3 regions of the Aquamicrobium sp. YD-1-mutant5 genome follow, and region 2 is predicted to be linked to each of the others. Evidence: predicted binding sites of a transcription regulator. Region 2 holds the regulator's gene; each other region holds the start of a gene.
What was found. The regulator LexA, encoded in region 2, represses DNA repair genes until DNA is damaged. The targets are predictions, from matches to a motif close to TGTTCNNNNTGTGTTCNG.
Positions count from the first base shown of each region.

Region 1: the regulator LexA is predicted to act here: its motif matches at 2,173-2,190, upstream of AC5XE7_RS13170 (PA0069 family radical SAM protein).
Region 3: the regulator LexA is predicted to act here: its motif matches at 2,494-2,511, upstream of AC5XE7_RS07360 (ImuA family protein).

Region 1 is NZ_JCAKKP010000008.1:99,721-104,702, forward strand. Features, by position in the region: gene AC5XE7_RS13155 (L,D-transpeptidase) at 1-167, shown strand, start outside; gene AC5XE7_RS13160 (diphosphate--fructose-6-phosphate 1-phosphotransferase) at 255-1,418, shown strand; gene AC5XE7_RS13165 (glycosyltransferase family protein) at 1,537-2,145, opposite strand; gene AC5XE7_RS13170 (PA0069 family radical SAM protein) at 2,264-3,415, shown strand; gene rnhB (ribonuclease HII) at 3,829-4,494, shown strand; gene AC5XE7_RS13180 (F0F1 ATP synthase subunit B) at 4,780-4,982, opposite strand, start outside.
Region 2 is NZ_JCAKKP010000001.1:345,312-350,293, forward strand. Features, by position in the region: gene AC5XE7_RS01675 (ComEC/Rec2 family competence protein) at 1-2,142, shown strand, start outside; gene lexA (transcriptional repressor LexA) at 2,479-3,198, opposite strand; gene AC5XE7_RS01685 (molybdopterin molybdotransferase MoeA) at 3,310-4,515, opposite strand; gene moaC (cyclic pyranopterin monophosphate synthase MoaC) at 4,517-4,982, opposite strand, start outside.
Region 3 is NZ_JCAKKP010000003.1:609,509-614,490, forward strand. Features, by position in the region: gene AC5XE7_RS07350 (error-prone DNA polymerase) at 1-127, opposite strand, end outside; gene AC5XE7_RS07355 (Y-family DNA polymerase) at 124-1,569, opposite strand; gene AC5XE7_RS07360 (ImuA family protein) at 1,511-2,473, opposite strand; gene AC5XE7_RS07365 (metallopeptidase family protein) at 2,646-3,068, shown strand; gene AC5XE7_RS07370 (YunG family protein) at 3,065-3,409, shown strand; gene AC5XE7_RS07375 (DUF1737 domain-containing protein) at 3,509-3,718, opposite strand; gene AC5XE7_RS07380 (HpcH/HpaI aldolase/citrate lyase family protein) at 3,749-4,618, opposite strand; gene AC5XE7_RS07385 (NAD(P)/FAD-dependent oxidoreductase) at 4,805-4,982, shown strand, end outside.

The sequences.
Region 1 (4,982 bases), on a different contig from region 2:
TCTATATCTTCCAGAACGGTCAGGACACGCTCTACCGCATCCATGGTTCGCCAGAATGGTGGAGCATCGGCCAGTCCGTTTCGTCAGGCTGCGTGCGGCTGATCAATCAGGACATCATCGACCTCTACAACCGCGCCTCGAAGCGCAATCCGGTGGTCGTTATCTGACCCACGTCCCGAATCGGTTTGAATATGCGACTGCGCGTCGATACAAGACGCGCAGTCGTATATATTTCGAGCATTCGGGAGGTCAGCATGGCCAGAACTTTCGTCATCGCGCAAGGCGGCGGCCCCACCGCGGTCATCAACCAGACGCTGGCCGGCGCGGTTCTTGAGGTTCGCAAGCGCCATCCCGGTGCGCGCGTGCTCGGTTCCCTGCATGGCGTGCGCGGCATACGCGACAGCAATTATGCCGATCTCACCGACCTTCCCGAGGAACGGCTGCGCCTCATCGCCGGCACCCCCGGTTCGGCGCTGGGTTCCACCCGCGACAAGCCAGATGCCGCCTATTGCGACCTGATCCTGTCGGGCCTGAAGAAGGTCGATGCGGAAGCCTTCATCTATATCGGCGGCAACGACACCGCCGGCACCCAGCAGATTCTCAGCGATGCGGCCGGCGGTTCCATCGCCATGGTGCATGCGCCCAAGACCATCGACAACGATCTGGTGGAAAACGACCATACGCCGGGCTTTATCTCGGCAGCCGAGTTCGTCGCCGGAGCGTTCCTGTCGGTCGATCTCGATTTCCGCGCCCTGCCCGGCATCTATGTCGGCATCGTCATGGGCCGTCATGCCGGCTTCCTCACCGCCGCTTCCGCCGCATGGCAGCAGGACGAGATGAGCGGCCCGCACCTCATCTATGTGCCGGAACGCGCCTTCGACATTCCACGTTTCATCGATGATGTCCGCTCGACCTACGACCGCCACGGACGCTGCGTGGTCGCAGTGTCGGAAGGCGTCTCCACGGCCGATGGCAAAGCGCTTGTGGAAAGCCTCGTACCGCCGGAGCGGCTGGAACGCGACCAGCACGGCAATGTGAAACTTTCCGGCAGCGACCTGACCGCAGCGCTGGAACACGCGCTTGCCGAACATCTTCCCGGCAAGCGCGCGCGGGTAGATGCCTTCGGCTTCCTGCTGCGCGGCAATGTCGGCTCCATCAGCCAGACAGATGCCCGTGAAGCCTTCGAAGCCGGCGCCTTCGCGGTGCAGGTTGCGAGCGAAGGCAGCGGCTCGGTTGCGCTTCAGCATGACGGCAGCACGGTCCTCGCCAGAGTTCCGCTCGCCGATGTTGCCGGCAAGACGCGGCACATGCCGGACAGCTTCCTGCACCGGCAGGAAAACCGGCTTTCCGAAGAAGGCTATGCCTATCTGAAGCGGCTGGTGCCGGCGAAGCACAAGGTCGGGCAGCCCTTCGTGTAGCAACGACGGAGCCTGCGCCTCATGGCCTGACAGCTCAGCGCGCAACCGTCCTGCCAGATCGCCGTGCGTCAATTCGGACGCACAAAGGACGATCTGAATTACTGAGAGAGCATCGGAATCACCGAAAACCGGACTCCACTTTTCGGTCCGATGCTCTGGAGTAGAGCCCGTCGCGCTTCTTCTCCTTGCGGGCTGCCGGCAGGATCGCAGCCTTCAGGGTTTTCAGCGAGAGCCCTCTTGCGAGTGCTGCGGCACTATCTGCGTGCCGCGCGAGCACCACGGCCTGCCTGCGTGGCAAAAGCAGCCCCTGCGCCAGAGGCCCCGGCCGTGAAAGGATGCGCGCGAGGAAGGGTGCCCGGCTTGACCGGTCTCTCGAAAACCGCGCTGCCGTGCCGGAGCGGGCCGCGTGAACCGCCACTGCTTCCGTCCAGTCGCCGAGCAGGCGCGCGCCCGGTTCCACCAGCAGCAGCCAATCGCCTTTCGCCGTTTTGACGGCATCGGCGATGCCGCCTGTCGTCCACACGCAACCTGCATGCTCCGCGACCTGACGTGTTGAGTCGCCGGAGCCCAGATCGCAGACGACGACATCACGCACCAGCCCCTCCACCGCACCCGACACCAGCGAAGCGAGCGTCCGTGCCAGAGCTTCCTCGTCGTTGCAGGTCTCGATGATGACGCTGAGCATAAACGCCTGATAGCCCACAGGCTGGAACAGCGCCAGTTTCAAGTCGGACCGGCCCGGTTCGCATAACAAAGTTCTTGATTTGTTCTCATTTTGGGATAGGAATAATTTCATGAGAACAGAGATTCGACAGTCTCAGCCCACCTCTTGGGAGAAGGCCAGGATGGAACCAATCGTGCAGGCGGATGTTGCAGCTTTCGGAACGGGACGCAGCGAAATGGCCAATGCGATGATAGAGCAGAGCGGCCTGCGCCTGAGGCCCGACAGGGCTCGCGGGCGCGCCGCCGGCATCAATCCCTCCGGTCGCTACGAGCCGGTCAGCCGCCATGTGTTCGACGATGGCTGGGAAAGCCTCGAGGAATTGCCGCCGTTCAAGACGGAAGTTCAGGTGGAACGGCCGCGCACAATCATCACCCGCAACAGCTCCCCCGACATTTCCTTTGACCGTTCGGTGAACCCCTATCGCGGCTGCGAGCATGGCTGCGTCTACTGCTTCGCACGCCCTACCCATGCCTATATGGGCCTGTCGCCGGGGCTGGATTTCGAGGCCAGGCTGTTTGCCAAGCCGGATGCGGCGCGCCTGCTGGACAAGGAACTGTCGAAGGAAGGCTACACGCCGCGCACCATCGCCATCGGCACCAACACCGATCCGTACCAGCCAATCGAGAAGCAGTACCGGATCATGCGCGAGATACTGGAAGTGCTGGAGGCGCGCGGCCATCCGGTCGGCATCGTCACCAAGTCGGCGCTGGTCACCCGCGACATCGACATATTGGCACGCATGGCGGAGCGGGGCCTTGCCAAGGTGGCCCTGTCGGTCACAACCATGGACCGCAGGCTGGCCCGCACGATGGAACCGCGCGCGGCGACGCCGACCAAGCGACTGGAAACCATTCGGCAGCTTACAGATGCGGGCATCCCGACATCCGTTCTGGTGGCCCCGATCATCCCGGGACTCAACGATCAGGAACTGGAGCGCATCCTCGATTCGGCACGCGCCGCCGGAGCGCGCGAGGCCGGCTATGTGGTGCTGCGCCTGCCGCTGGAAGTGGCGCCCATCTTCAAGGACTGGCTGCTGCGCAACTATCCGGACCGCTACAGGCACGTCATGTCCCTTATCCGCTCCATGCGCGACGGCAAGGACTATGACGCGGAATGGGGCAAGCGCATGAAAGGCGCCGGCCCCTACGCATGGCAGATCGGCCGGCGTTTTGAGATTGCAGCCAAAAAACTTGGCCTCAATACACAGCGCCTCAGTCTGCGAACCGACCAGTTCGTAGCCGGGAAGCACAGCGAACAGCTGATGCTGCTCTGAAACCGGGGGCAGGTCGGGTTTGGAAGGCGAAGGCCGGCCTGATGTCTGCCCGGCCAGAAAGACGTCGAAGAAGCGGGAACCGGATCTTGTCCCCCGAAGCTTCGGAACAGATTGCAACGGCGCTGGCGCACACCCGGGAGAACGGCACCAGCGTATGTGTTTCCTGTAGCCATTCGAGCAAAATCGGGTCGGCTGGATCGGCAGCGGTTTGTGTTTGGAGTTGAGTGAGACAAGGGCTGAGAGGGTTTCTGTGGAGAGCAGGACTGCTCTTGAATGTTCGTCCTGACAAGCCGTCGTCCCGGCTTGTCTTCGGCCGGAAGGCGTTCCCCCCGCCTCCGGCTTCCCCTGCCCGCCGCTCCCCTCGGCGGCAGGGGCTTGCGGAGAATCGGGGCCAGTGCGAACTTCGCCGCATCATGGTTCGCTTACGCCCCGATTCTCCACTTCTCTTCGATATCGTCCAGCGCCCCGATTTCTCATTCGAGACATCGGCAAGAGCCGAAGGCCTGTGGCCTGTGGCAGGCATGGATGAGGCGGGGCGGGGTCCCCTCGCGGGTCCTGTTGTGGCGGCGGCGGTGGTGCTGGACCCAGACAATATTCCGCCGGGGCTGGACGATTCCAAACGCCTCAGCCATGCCCAGCGCGAAGCCCTGTTCGAAACGGTGCTGAGTGCGGCCCGCGCTGTCGGCATCTCTTCCGTCTGCGCCGAGAGCATCGATGCCGGCGATATCCGCAAGGCCAGCCTTGAAGCCATGCGCCGCGCCGTCTGCGCTCTTTCCGTTCAGCCGAAGCTTGCGCTCGCCGATGGCCGTGACGTACCACCCGGCCTGCCCTGCCTCGGCCGCGCACTGGTCAAAGGCGACCAGCGCTCGCAATCCATTGCCGCAGCCTCCATCGTCGCCAAGGTGATGCGCGACCGCATGATGGCCGACTGCGGGCGGATACATGCCCAATACGGGTTCGAGATTCACATGGGTTACGCAACGGCCCGCCATCGCACGGCCATCAAGGCTCACGGTCCGGTAAAGCGGCTGCACCGGATTTCCTTCGCCCCTTTCCGCAAAGCGGAAGGCGAAGAGTAAAAGCAGCTTCTCATTCTCCTGAGTTTCGAAACCGCTCAGCCTGCGCTCATGATGCTCCGCTGCGTACGGCTCAGAAAGCACGCTGCAAGCCTTTTCCAACTTCACTTCAGGTTGGAATCACGCCCGCGAGGACAACGGCAGCGTCAAAACTCGTTGATCGGGAAGACGGGTCGTCTCATCCTCTCCAGCAGAAACTTCTGACCCCTTCACCTCGCCCACTTTTTGAAAAGAAAAAAGCCGCCGGGTTACCCCAGCGGCTTTTGATTATTCCGAAACCGGCCTCGCTCAGTTGAGGCGGGCCTTCACTTCTGCAACCGAAGTCTTGAACAGATCGGCGTCAACCTTTGCATCGGTCTTGTCAGCCAGCACCTTGCGGGCGGCTTCGACGGCAAGCTCGACGGCGCTGGCGCGCACTTCGCTCACGGCATCGCGCTCAGCCTGAGCGATCTTCTGCTCGGCCATGGCGGTGCGGCGTGCAACATAATCTT
Region 2 (4,982 bases):
TTGACATGGGCCGTGCGCAGACATCACAAAATTCATCTGTGTTGCCTGGCTCTTCTGTTTTGCATTTCCGGTGTCACCCTCTCCAAATTTCAGACATGGCGTCTGGATACGCGGGTAATTGGCTCCGACATCACCGTCCGACTCACCGGGAGGGTCGTGGAAATTGAGGACATGGCGAGCGGGCGCAAGCGTCTGACGATCGATGTCGTCTCCACAGAGAGGCCGAAACTACGCTACCAGCCGGAACGGGTACGAATTTCCGCCCGCAACCTGCCGCCGGAGATAGCAGCGGGCTCGGATGTGACCGGTCTCGTCCGCCTGCTGCCGCCGAGCGGGCCGATTCGGCCGGACAGCTACGACACATCCTTTTCCAACTATTTTGGTGGCATTGGCGCGAGCGGTTTCTTTCTCTCCGGACCAAAGCTGTCCGAGCAGACTGTCGCGCCGCTGGCTACCCGCGTCAGTGCAGCGATCGAGCGGGGGCGGCAGGCGGTTGCCGGGCGCATCAGGCACAGCATCGGCGGGCCAGAAGGCGAGATCGCGGCAGCGCTGATCGTCGGGGTGCGGGCGGGCATTCCAGAAGAGATAAACGAGGCAATGCGCAAGACCGGCATCTATCACATCATCTCCATATCCGGCCTGCATATGGCGCTGGTGGCGGGTACGGTGATGGGATTGATGCGCGGATTGTTCGCCGCATTCCCGGATTTTTCCTCCCGTCATCCGGTCAGGAAATATGCAGCCCTTACCGCGCTTTTTGCGATTTTCGCCTACCTGCTGATATCCGGCATGGTGGTGGCTGCCGTGCGCTCGTTCATCATGCTGGCCGTGATGTTGGTGGCCGTGCTGTTCGACCGCAGCGCGCTGACCATGCGCAATCTCGCTATTTCGGCGATCATCGTCATCCTGGTCACGCCCCATGAGGTGGTGGGGCCGAGTTTTCAGATGTCGTTCGCGGCAACGGCGGCGCTGGTCGGCGCCTATGCGGCATGGTCGGACTACAAGGCGCGCCGACCTGTTGCGCGGGTTTACAAAAAGTCCGGTCTCGCTCGGTCGCTGATCCGCGCTCTGGTCACCATGATGGTTGGCCTTGCCGCAACGTCCGTGGTTGCCGGCGTTGCCACGACCCTCTACGCGGCATGGCATTTTCAGCGCATTGCACCGCTCAGCCTGCTGGCCAATCTGGCGGTGATGCCCGTCGTCTCGATCATCGTCATGCCATTTGCCGTTTTTGCATCGCTCGCCATGCCTTTCGGGCTGGATGGCCCTCTCTTGCAAATCATGGGCAAGGGGCTGACGGCAGTGATTTTCCTTTCCGAAAAGATCGCGGACATGTCGCCAGTCGACGCGATCGGGCTGATTCCACCCGAGGCAGTGCTTCTGGCGACGATTGCGCTGGTGATTGCAACGATGACGACAACATGGCTGCGCCTTGTCGCACTGCCATTCGCCATAGGCAGTATGCTGACGCTTGGCTCTGCCCGAACGCCTGACATTCTCATTTCAGAAGATGCCCGGCTGATTGCCGTCGCCATGGAAGGGGGGCAGGTTGCGGTCAACCGCCCCCGCCCGAGTGCCTTCACCATGGATAACTGGAGCCGGGCGATGGATGCAGAAACGATATTGCCGCCAACCCGCGTAAAGCCGCCGGACGAGGGTATTTTTCTGCAGGATTTTATCGCTCCTGCGAGGCAGGAAAGCAAAGCAGCAGGGTTTGTATGCTCCGAGAAAACATGTGCTTTGCGCAGTCCCTCTGGTCTGCTTGTCGTGCAGGTTCAGGATGCGGGTATGGCCGCCAAAGCATGTGCCCATGCAACAGTCATCGTGATCGAGGACGCGGTGATGCGTAACCCGTGCCGAAAATCTCAGGCAATTGTGGTGACCCGTCGGAAGCTGGCGCAAAAGGGAAGTGCCGAAGTCTATCTGGAAAAGGTCGACGCTGCTTCTGGTGTTCCAGTCGGAAATTCATTGCCAATCATCGGAGAGCCAAAGGTGCGCTTCGCAATCGAAGGGGATTATCGGCCATGGCACACCCAGCGCCGATACTCGCGGGAAGCACGTGGCTTGCCGCCCTATGAGAGAAAAGTTGCCTCAGCACCTGCGGAAACGCCTGTTCTCTCAGCCCCGGACAAGATCGAATAAGCGATAAAGACAGGGCGTATCCGGAACGGTTTCCGCCTCGTCTGGCAGGTCCGTTTCTGCGGGTGGATCAAATGCAGACCCAGTTACGCAGGAAAATCGACCATCGTGACAGATAGCTGGACGGGCCGCTCGCCTATGGAGCTAAAATCTGCTCACCGATCGTACAGGTCGTAAAGTGCCCTTTAGCTATCGGCGATCAACGCTTTGAGAGCGCTCAAATGGCGACCTCAACATTTCAATCATTTCCTCAGGATGTTGTTTTAAGATGCTGATAAACAATGTTCCTCAGAACGGATGGAAGGCAAAAAATCCGGTTCGTTCTGTTTCATTTCCGGATCAGTAACGGCGGATCAATCCGACCAGCCTGCCTTGCACCTTGACGCGGTCGGGTCCGAAAATCCGGGTTTCGTAAGCCGGATTGGCGGCTTCAAGCGCGATGGAGGCGCCTTTGCGACGGAACCGCTTCAGGGTTGCTTCCTCCTCGTCAACGAGTGCCACGACTATATCGCCCGGGGTGGCTGTATCGCCGTTGCGGATGATGACGGTATCGCCATCGAAAATGCCGGCTTCGATCATGGAGTCGCCCCGAACTTCGAGGGCATAATGCTCGCCGCCCGACAGCATTTCCGGCGGCACCGAAATGGAATGTGTCTTGTGCTGGATCGCATCGATCGGAACACCCGCAGCGATCCGCCCCATCACGGGGATGGAAACCGCCGAGGCGCTGTCATCCTCATTGCTGGCGATCTGCGGCTTGCGAACATCCTTTGCCGGCTGCCCGAGGCTTCCCTGAATGACGCTGGGTGAAAATTTTCGCGCACTGTTCAGACCGGGGGCAATGGAATCTGGCAGGCGCAGCACTTCCAGCGCACGCGCCCGATTGGGCAGGCGACGGATAAACCCACGTTCTTCCAGTGCGGTGATCAGGCGATGGATGCCCGACTTCGAGGCAAGGTCCAGCGCTTCCTTCATTTCGTCGAAAGAGGGCGGAATGCCACTCTCCTTCAACCGCTCATGGATAAAGAGAAGCAGTTCATGTTGCTTGCGCGTCAGCATAGGTTCCCCCGGCAGCGGCGAATCCAGAATCGGAAAACAAACCCGGAACAAACACTATATGTTCCAGTTGTGTTCCGCAACCGCTTAAAATCAGAACGACCGGGGACGGCTTCAGCCGATCATCATCAACTGGCAGGGATCGCCGATTTCCGATGCCGGCTGGAAGGGGGCGCGTATGACCAGTCCCCCTGATGCGGCCATGGTGCGCAGCATGGAAGAATCCTGCACACCGAAGGGCGTGGCAATCAGCTGGCCGTCGCGTTCCTCAATGGCTGCACGAACATAGTCCTGACGATGGTCGTTGGCTGAAACCGGTGCCCCGAGCGTCGCTGTCCTGATGTCCTGACGGAAAGGGCGGCCGCCAAGGCGGGCGAGCAGAGGTTTCAGGAAAAGCTGCGAGCAGACGAGGCTCGCCACGGGATTTCCGGGCAGGCCCAGACATCTGATGTTGTCCATTCTGCCGAACATCAGCGGCTTGCCGGGCCGCATGGCGATCCGCCAAAAGTCGAGCGTCATGCCTTCGCGCGTCAGAACCTTGTGAACGAGATCGTGATCGCCCACGGAGGCTCCGCCAGATGTGACGATGACGTTCGCACCGGCCGCAACAGCCTGTTTCACCAGCGCCGAGATTGCATCCTCGCGATCTGGTGCGATGCCGAGATCGAGAACATCGGCGCCCACGGCGCGGGCCGCGGCTGCGATGCCATAGCTGTTGGATGAAATGATCTGACCCGGTCCCAGTTCGCTTCCAGGCAGGCGCAATTCGTCGCCGGTGGCGATGATGGCGACCAGTGGCCGTCTGACGACCGTGAGGCGCGCGTGATTGGCCGAAGCGGCGAGCGAAAGCGCGCTGGCGCGCATCAGATGGCCTTTTTCGACGAGAAGGTCGCCAGTCGTGAAATCCAGACCGGCGCGCCGCACATTGCGACCGGCAGCGGTCGGCTCACGCAGGCGGATCACGCCATCTGCCGGCCTGTCGACATTTTCCTGAATAACGACCGTATCGGTTCCCGCGGGTAGGGGCGCGCCGGTGAAGATGCGCACGCACTGGCCGGCTTCGACAGAGCCTGAAAACATGCTGCCAGCGGCCACTTCGCCGATGACGGCCAGCTCACTGCCCGTGATCTGCGCGTCGGCGCCCCGCATGGCATAGCCATCCATTGCCGAGGCGTTGAAGGGAGGCTGCGTGCGCAGCGCCACGATCGACTCGGAAAGCACGCGATCATACGCATCGTTCAGGGGCACGCTTTCACCACCGAGGGGCCCGACATCCTCCAGAAGGCGTTGCAGCGCCGTTTCCAGCGGGACCAGCGCCATGTCAGGCCTCTGCCTTGTAGTCGCCTGATTTTCCTCCGGTCTTGGAGGTAAGCCTGATGTCGGAAATGATCATCGCGCGATCCACGGCCTTGGCCATGTCGTAGATGGTGAGGCAGGCGACGGACGCAGCCGTCAGAGCCTCCATTTCAACGCCGGTCTTGCCGGTAACGCGCGCCAGAGCCTGAACCCTGAGGCCCGGCAGATCGTGATCCGGCTCAATGTCGACGCTGACCTTGGTGAGCAGCAGCGGATGGCAGAGCGGGATGAGCTCGTGCGCCTTCTTGGCGGCCATGATGCCGGCTATGCGCGCTGTCGACAGGACATCGCCTTTCTTGGCGTTGCCTGCGAGGATCATGGCCAGCGTCTCGGCCTGCATGCGAACGCTGCCCTCGGCGACGGCCTCCCGTACGGTCTCGGCCTTGCCGCCGACATCGACCATATGCGCTTCTCCGGAAGCGCCAATATGC
Region 3 (4,982 bases), on a different contig from region 2:
GGCCCAGCGCGCAGGCCGTCACCACAAGCTCTTCCGGCCGCGAGGCCCCGCGCAGCAGCGAGAAATTCGACTGCACGCCGAACTCGATATAGGCGGGCACGCCGCTTCCGGCAGCAGAAGCGTTCATGCGAACAGCCCGTGCATGAACCAGCGCGGCGGCGGCTGGCCGGCTTCATGATGGCCGAGCCGATAGAGCCAGTAGCGGCGGCCTTCGCTGTCCTCGACGCGGTAATAATCGCGCTCCGGCACCTCTTCGCCATTGCGCCACCATTCGGGGGCGATGCGCTCCGGCCCTTCGGCGCGCACCACGCTGTGCAGGGCACGCCGCCAGCGGAACCGCATCGGCGGGCCTTCCGGCAATTCGGTGGCCGGCACCTCGACCGGCTCGGGCCGGCCGAACAGGCGCACCGGCCGCTCCAGCAGCGCGGGCCGAGACACGCCTGCGGTGCCGGCCTCGGGAAGCTTCCCGGCAAAGGGTTGCAGGGCGACGGCCCGTTCGGGAACATGGCTCCCGACCGCCACCGGCTGCATCACGGCCCCGCGCCCCAGCCTTGCCCGCACGCGGTCCGCGAACAGGGCGAGATCCTCCTCCCCCGTGCCGGCCTCACCGGAAAGATCCGTCTGGCGCATGTCGAAAGGCGCGGTCGAAAAGGCGGCAAGGCGCACGAGATCGAAGCCGTAACCGGCGTCGAAATCGCCGCCGGCGGCGGCCAGCCTTTCGCGAAACAGCTTGTGAATCCTGTCCGGGTCGCGCAGCGGCAGCGATGCGGCAACAGCGATGCGGCTGACCGCGCCATCGACCCTGAACAGCGACAGGCCAAGCTGCCGCGCACCCTCGCCGCGCCGCTCCAGATCGCCTTTCAGCGACAGGGCCAGTATCTGCACCAGCCGCTCGATGTCCTCGGTAAGCACGACCGGCTCGGCCAGTTGCCGCTCCACGACCAGCGCCGGCACCGGCAGGCGCGGCGACACCGCCTCGTCGACGCGGCCAAGCGCCTGATCGAGACGCAGCATCAGGTGCCGGCCGAAGCGGCGGGCAAGCGGCGCGCGCGGTGCGGCTATGATCTCGCCAATGCTGCGCAGGCCGACACTGTCGAGCCCCGTGCAGAGCTGTGCGTCAAGGCGCAGCGCCTGCGGCGGCAGCCGTGCCAGCAGGTCTGTCTCGGCACCCGGTGCGACCACCAGCCTTCCCTGAAACCGCGCCGCCGCCCATGCGGCCCCGGGCGTCGAGGCAAGGCCGGCACGCACGTCAAAACCCTGATCGAAGAATTGCGCCAGCACCATCTCCAGCATCGGCTTCTCCCCGCCGAACAGCGCGGTGCAGCCGGTGACGTCGAGAAACAGCCCGTTCTCGCCGTCCAGCGCCACCAGCGGCGTGTAGCGGTCACACCAGTCGGCAAGCGCTTCCAGCAGGCGGCGCTCGCCTGCCGGATCGGCTTCGACCACATCGAGGGCCGGATGCATGGCCCGCGCATCGGCAAGGCCCATGCCGCGCTTCAGGCCCAGCGCCTCAGCCCGTGCGTCGAGGGCCGCGACCTGCACCGTGTTGTGACGCTGCAGGCTCAGCACCAGCGGTGGATGCGCCTTGTGTGCGGAACGCCACGACCTGCCCAGACGCCGGCGCAGCACCCGCTCCGCGGCCAGATAGGGAAACCACAGCGACAGGATCCGCTGTTCCGATTTGCGGATTTGCTCTTTCGGTGAAACGGCAAGCATCGGAATTCCACTCCAGTGTGAACAGGCCCGGCAGGACGGCAGGGGATTTGTCGAGCGAGACGGCGAAGGCAGGCAGGCCGATGGAGCCTTCGAGCGGGCCGGCAAGCGTGCTGCGCATGCCGGACGATGCCGGCGAGACGACAAGGCGCACGGGAGCTGCGGTGGCTTCAGGCCGTGCCGCCTGACGCAGGAGCAGCACCGGCCGGCCGGCCGCCTGCGCGCGGCGATGCAGGCGGCGCGTGGCGGTGAGGTCGAGCCTTTCGGGGTTGCCGTGCACTTCCACCACCACGGCGGCCAGCTTCTGCAGCGGAATTGCCTCCTCCGCCACCCACAGCGCATCGGCAAGCTTCGGTGCCTGCGCCAGCAGAAGCCGCTCCGGCGCAAGACCTGACAGCGCCTGCGCGCCCACGACATGGGGAAGGCCGGCCTCATGCAACACACCCGACATGCCGACCCACAGCACGAGGCCCGGTTCCTTCGCCTGCCCCAGCAGCAGACCGGCCAGAGCCAGCGCAAAACCGGCGACCGCACCGGCATCGCGCGTTTCACGACCATGGATCTCGGTCAGCGCCGCCCGCATGAGCCCGCCGCCGAGCAGCCTGTCGAGACTGCCGACGCCGATGGGCAGGCGCGGGGCCTCCCCTTCGCCTTCCGCTCCCACAGGCACTTCAAGGCGCTGCGGCAGCGCGCCTTCAATTCTCGCAATTTCCCGGCGCAGGGCAAAAACGGCGTCCCGCGCCACGGCGCGATTCGCCATGGCGGTCGATCTCTCTTATTTGTTCCTGTTATGTTCTTATAGATTCCAGAGCCGAACTCAGGAGTCAAGCAGACAAGATAAGAATTTATTCCTTCGAAAGACCCTGCCTGTGCATCAGCGTTTGCCCAGCCGCGCGCAAAAGCCTATATGCCGCGGGAAAGAAGGACGAAGCATGGCCCGCATCTACAAGACACGCACCTGGCACGGAGAACTCTCCCCCTCGCTGGAGGAAATGGAGATGCTGGCGCTGGAGGCCTATGCGCATCTGCCCGAGGAATTCCGCACGCTGACCGGCGAGATCATCATCCAGGTGGCGGAATTCCCGACCGACGAGATCATGGACGATCTGGCGCTGGAAACGCCTTTCGATCTGCTCGGCCTGTTCGAGGGACGCGGTATCGCCGAACGCTGGAACCCCGCCACGGGCGAGGGGCCGAACCGCGTCACCCTCTACCGGCGCGCCATCCTCGATTACTGGGCCGAGAACGAGGAAACGCTGAGCGACATCGTCACCCATGTGCTGATCCACGAGATCGGCCACCATTTCGGCCTTTCCGACGACGACATGGAGCGCATCGAAGCGTCGTCGGAATGACGAAAGGCAGCGAAATCATACCACTGGAACTATATGCAAGGCTCATGGCGGCATGGAGCGCGGAGACTTACAGCCGGTGGCGAGCGGATAATCCGGCCACAGGCCAGTGCAGCGTCACCGCACTTGTGGCGCAGGATATGCTGGGCGGCGACATTCTCAAGACCCGGACGCCGGACGGCACGCGCTTCTACAACCGGATCGGCGGGATAAAGTGGGATTTCACCATCAGCCAGTTCGATCGGCCGATCCCGTTCGAGGACCTGTCCTCAAGCCGCGAAGAGGCGATGGCGGATACCTATTCCGCGCAATATGAGGCGCCCAAAACCCGGCTGGGTGTTTAGATCATGTTGCAGTCAGACCAAATCGTCTGACGTCGCATAAATACGGCAAAGAACGAGACCAGAGCAGCATTCGTCAGAACGCCCGCTGCTCCGGGCCCTTTACCAGTCGCTGAGCTTCGTTTCGCCGGGCTCATACTCCTGCCCCTCGACATCCTTCACCACCGCCTGCCCGCAGCGCATGACCTTTTCTTTTTTGTCATAGGCATAGGTGGGCGAGCCGTAGAGATGCCAGCCCTTGTTCAGGGCAGCCGTCACCTTGTGGCAGAAGGTGGCGTCATCGACGGCGGTCAGAAAACGGTAGAGTCGCATCGTATCTTCCTGTGAGAAACGGAGGCGCCATCATGCAGCGATGGCGGCCGCTTTCGCCAGCAGTTTTTCGGCCTGCGCCAGATGCAGGCGCTCCACCATGCGCCCGTCAAGAGCGATCACGCCCTTGTCCCGGTTTTCGGGATGCGCGAAGGCATCGACAATGGCCTGTGCCGCGGCAAGGGCGGAAGGCTCAGGCGAAAAGGCAGCATTGGCGGCCTCGATCTGGGAAGGGTGGATCAGCGTCTTGCCGTCGAAGCCCATGCTGGCCCCTTCCGCGCATTCCCGGAGAAATCCTTCGGCATCACGGAAATCATTGTAGACGCCATCGAGCATATCGAGCCCGCCGGCACGCGCGGCGAGCAATATCTGCATCAGCCACGGCATCACATAACGCCGGTCGGGCTTAAGCGAGACGCCGGTTTCCTTGGCGATGTCGTTGGTTCCGATCACGAAGCAGGAAAGCCGCGAGGCGGGATCGCGCCCGAGCTCGGCGATGGCGCCGCTGTTCATCAGCCCCCGGGGCGTCTCGATCATCGCCCACAGGGCGATGGCGGCATCCTCGTCGAGTTCGTCCAGACGGTCGTTTGCTTCCAGCACGTCGCGCGCCGTATCGACCTTGGGCAGCAGGATGGCATCCGGTTTACAGGCAACGACCGCCGCGAGATCATCCTCGCCCCATTCGCTGGACAGCGCATTGATGCGCACCACCATCTGAGCGTGCTGCGGACGGGCGGCGAAAATGCCGGCCAGCTTCCGCCGCGCCGCCACCTTCTGGTCCGGCGAAACCGAATCTTCCAGATCCACCACGATCGCATCGCAGGGCAACTGCCCGATTTTGGCCAGCGCCTTGTCGTTGACGGCAGGGACATAAAGCACGGAGCGACGGGGGCGGTTCTGCATATCGGTCATCTGGCCTTTGTGACCCGGCAGGCTGGCCCTTGCAAGAGCTTGCGGCAAGACCTTTTTTCGGCCAGACAAAACGCATCCGGCATCGCCCGGATATCAGATCAGAGACGCGTTGTTGGGCAATGCGCGCAGGATGGCCACAGCCATCGTGACCGGAACAGGAAAATCGGGAATCGCATCATGGCGAAATACGACATCGTCATCATCGGCGGCGCAATCATGGGTGCGTCGCTCGCCTACTATCTGCGCAAGGAAGGCTTTTCGGGATCGCTCGCCGTGATCGAACGCGATCCGAATTTCACCCATTCGGCCACGACGCTTTCGGCGGCCTCCATCCGCCAGCAGTTTTCGCAACCTG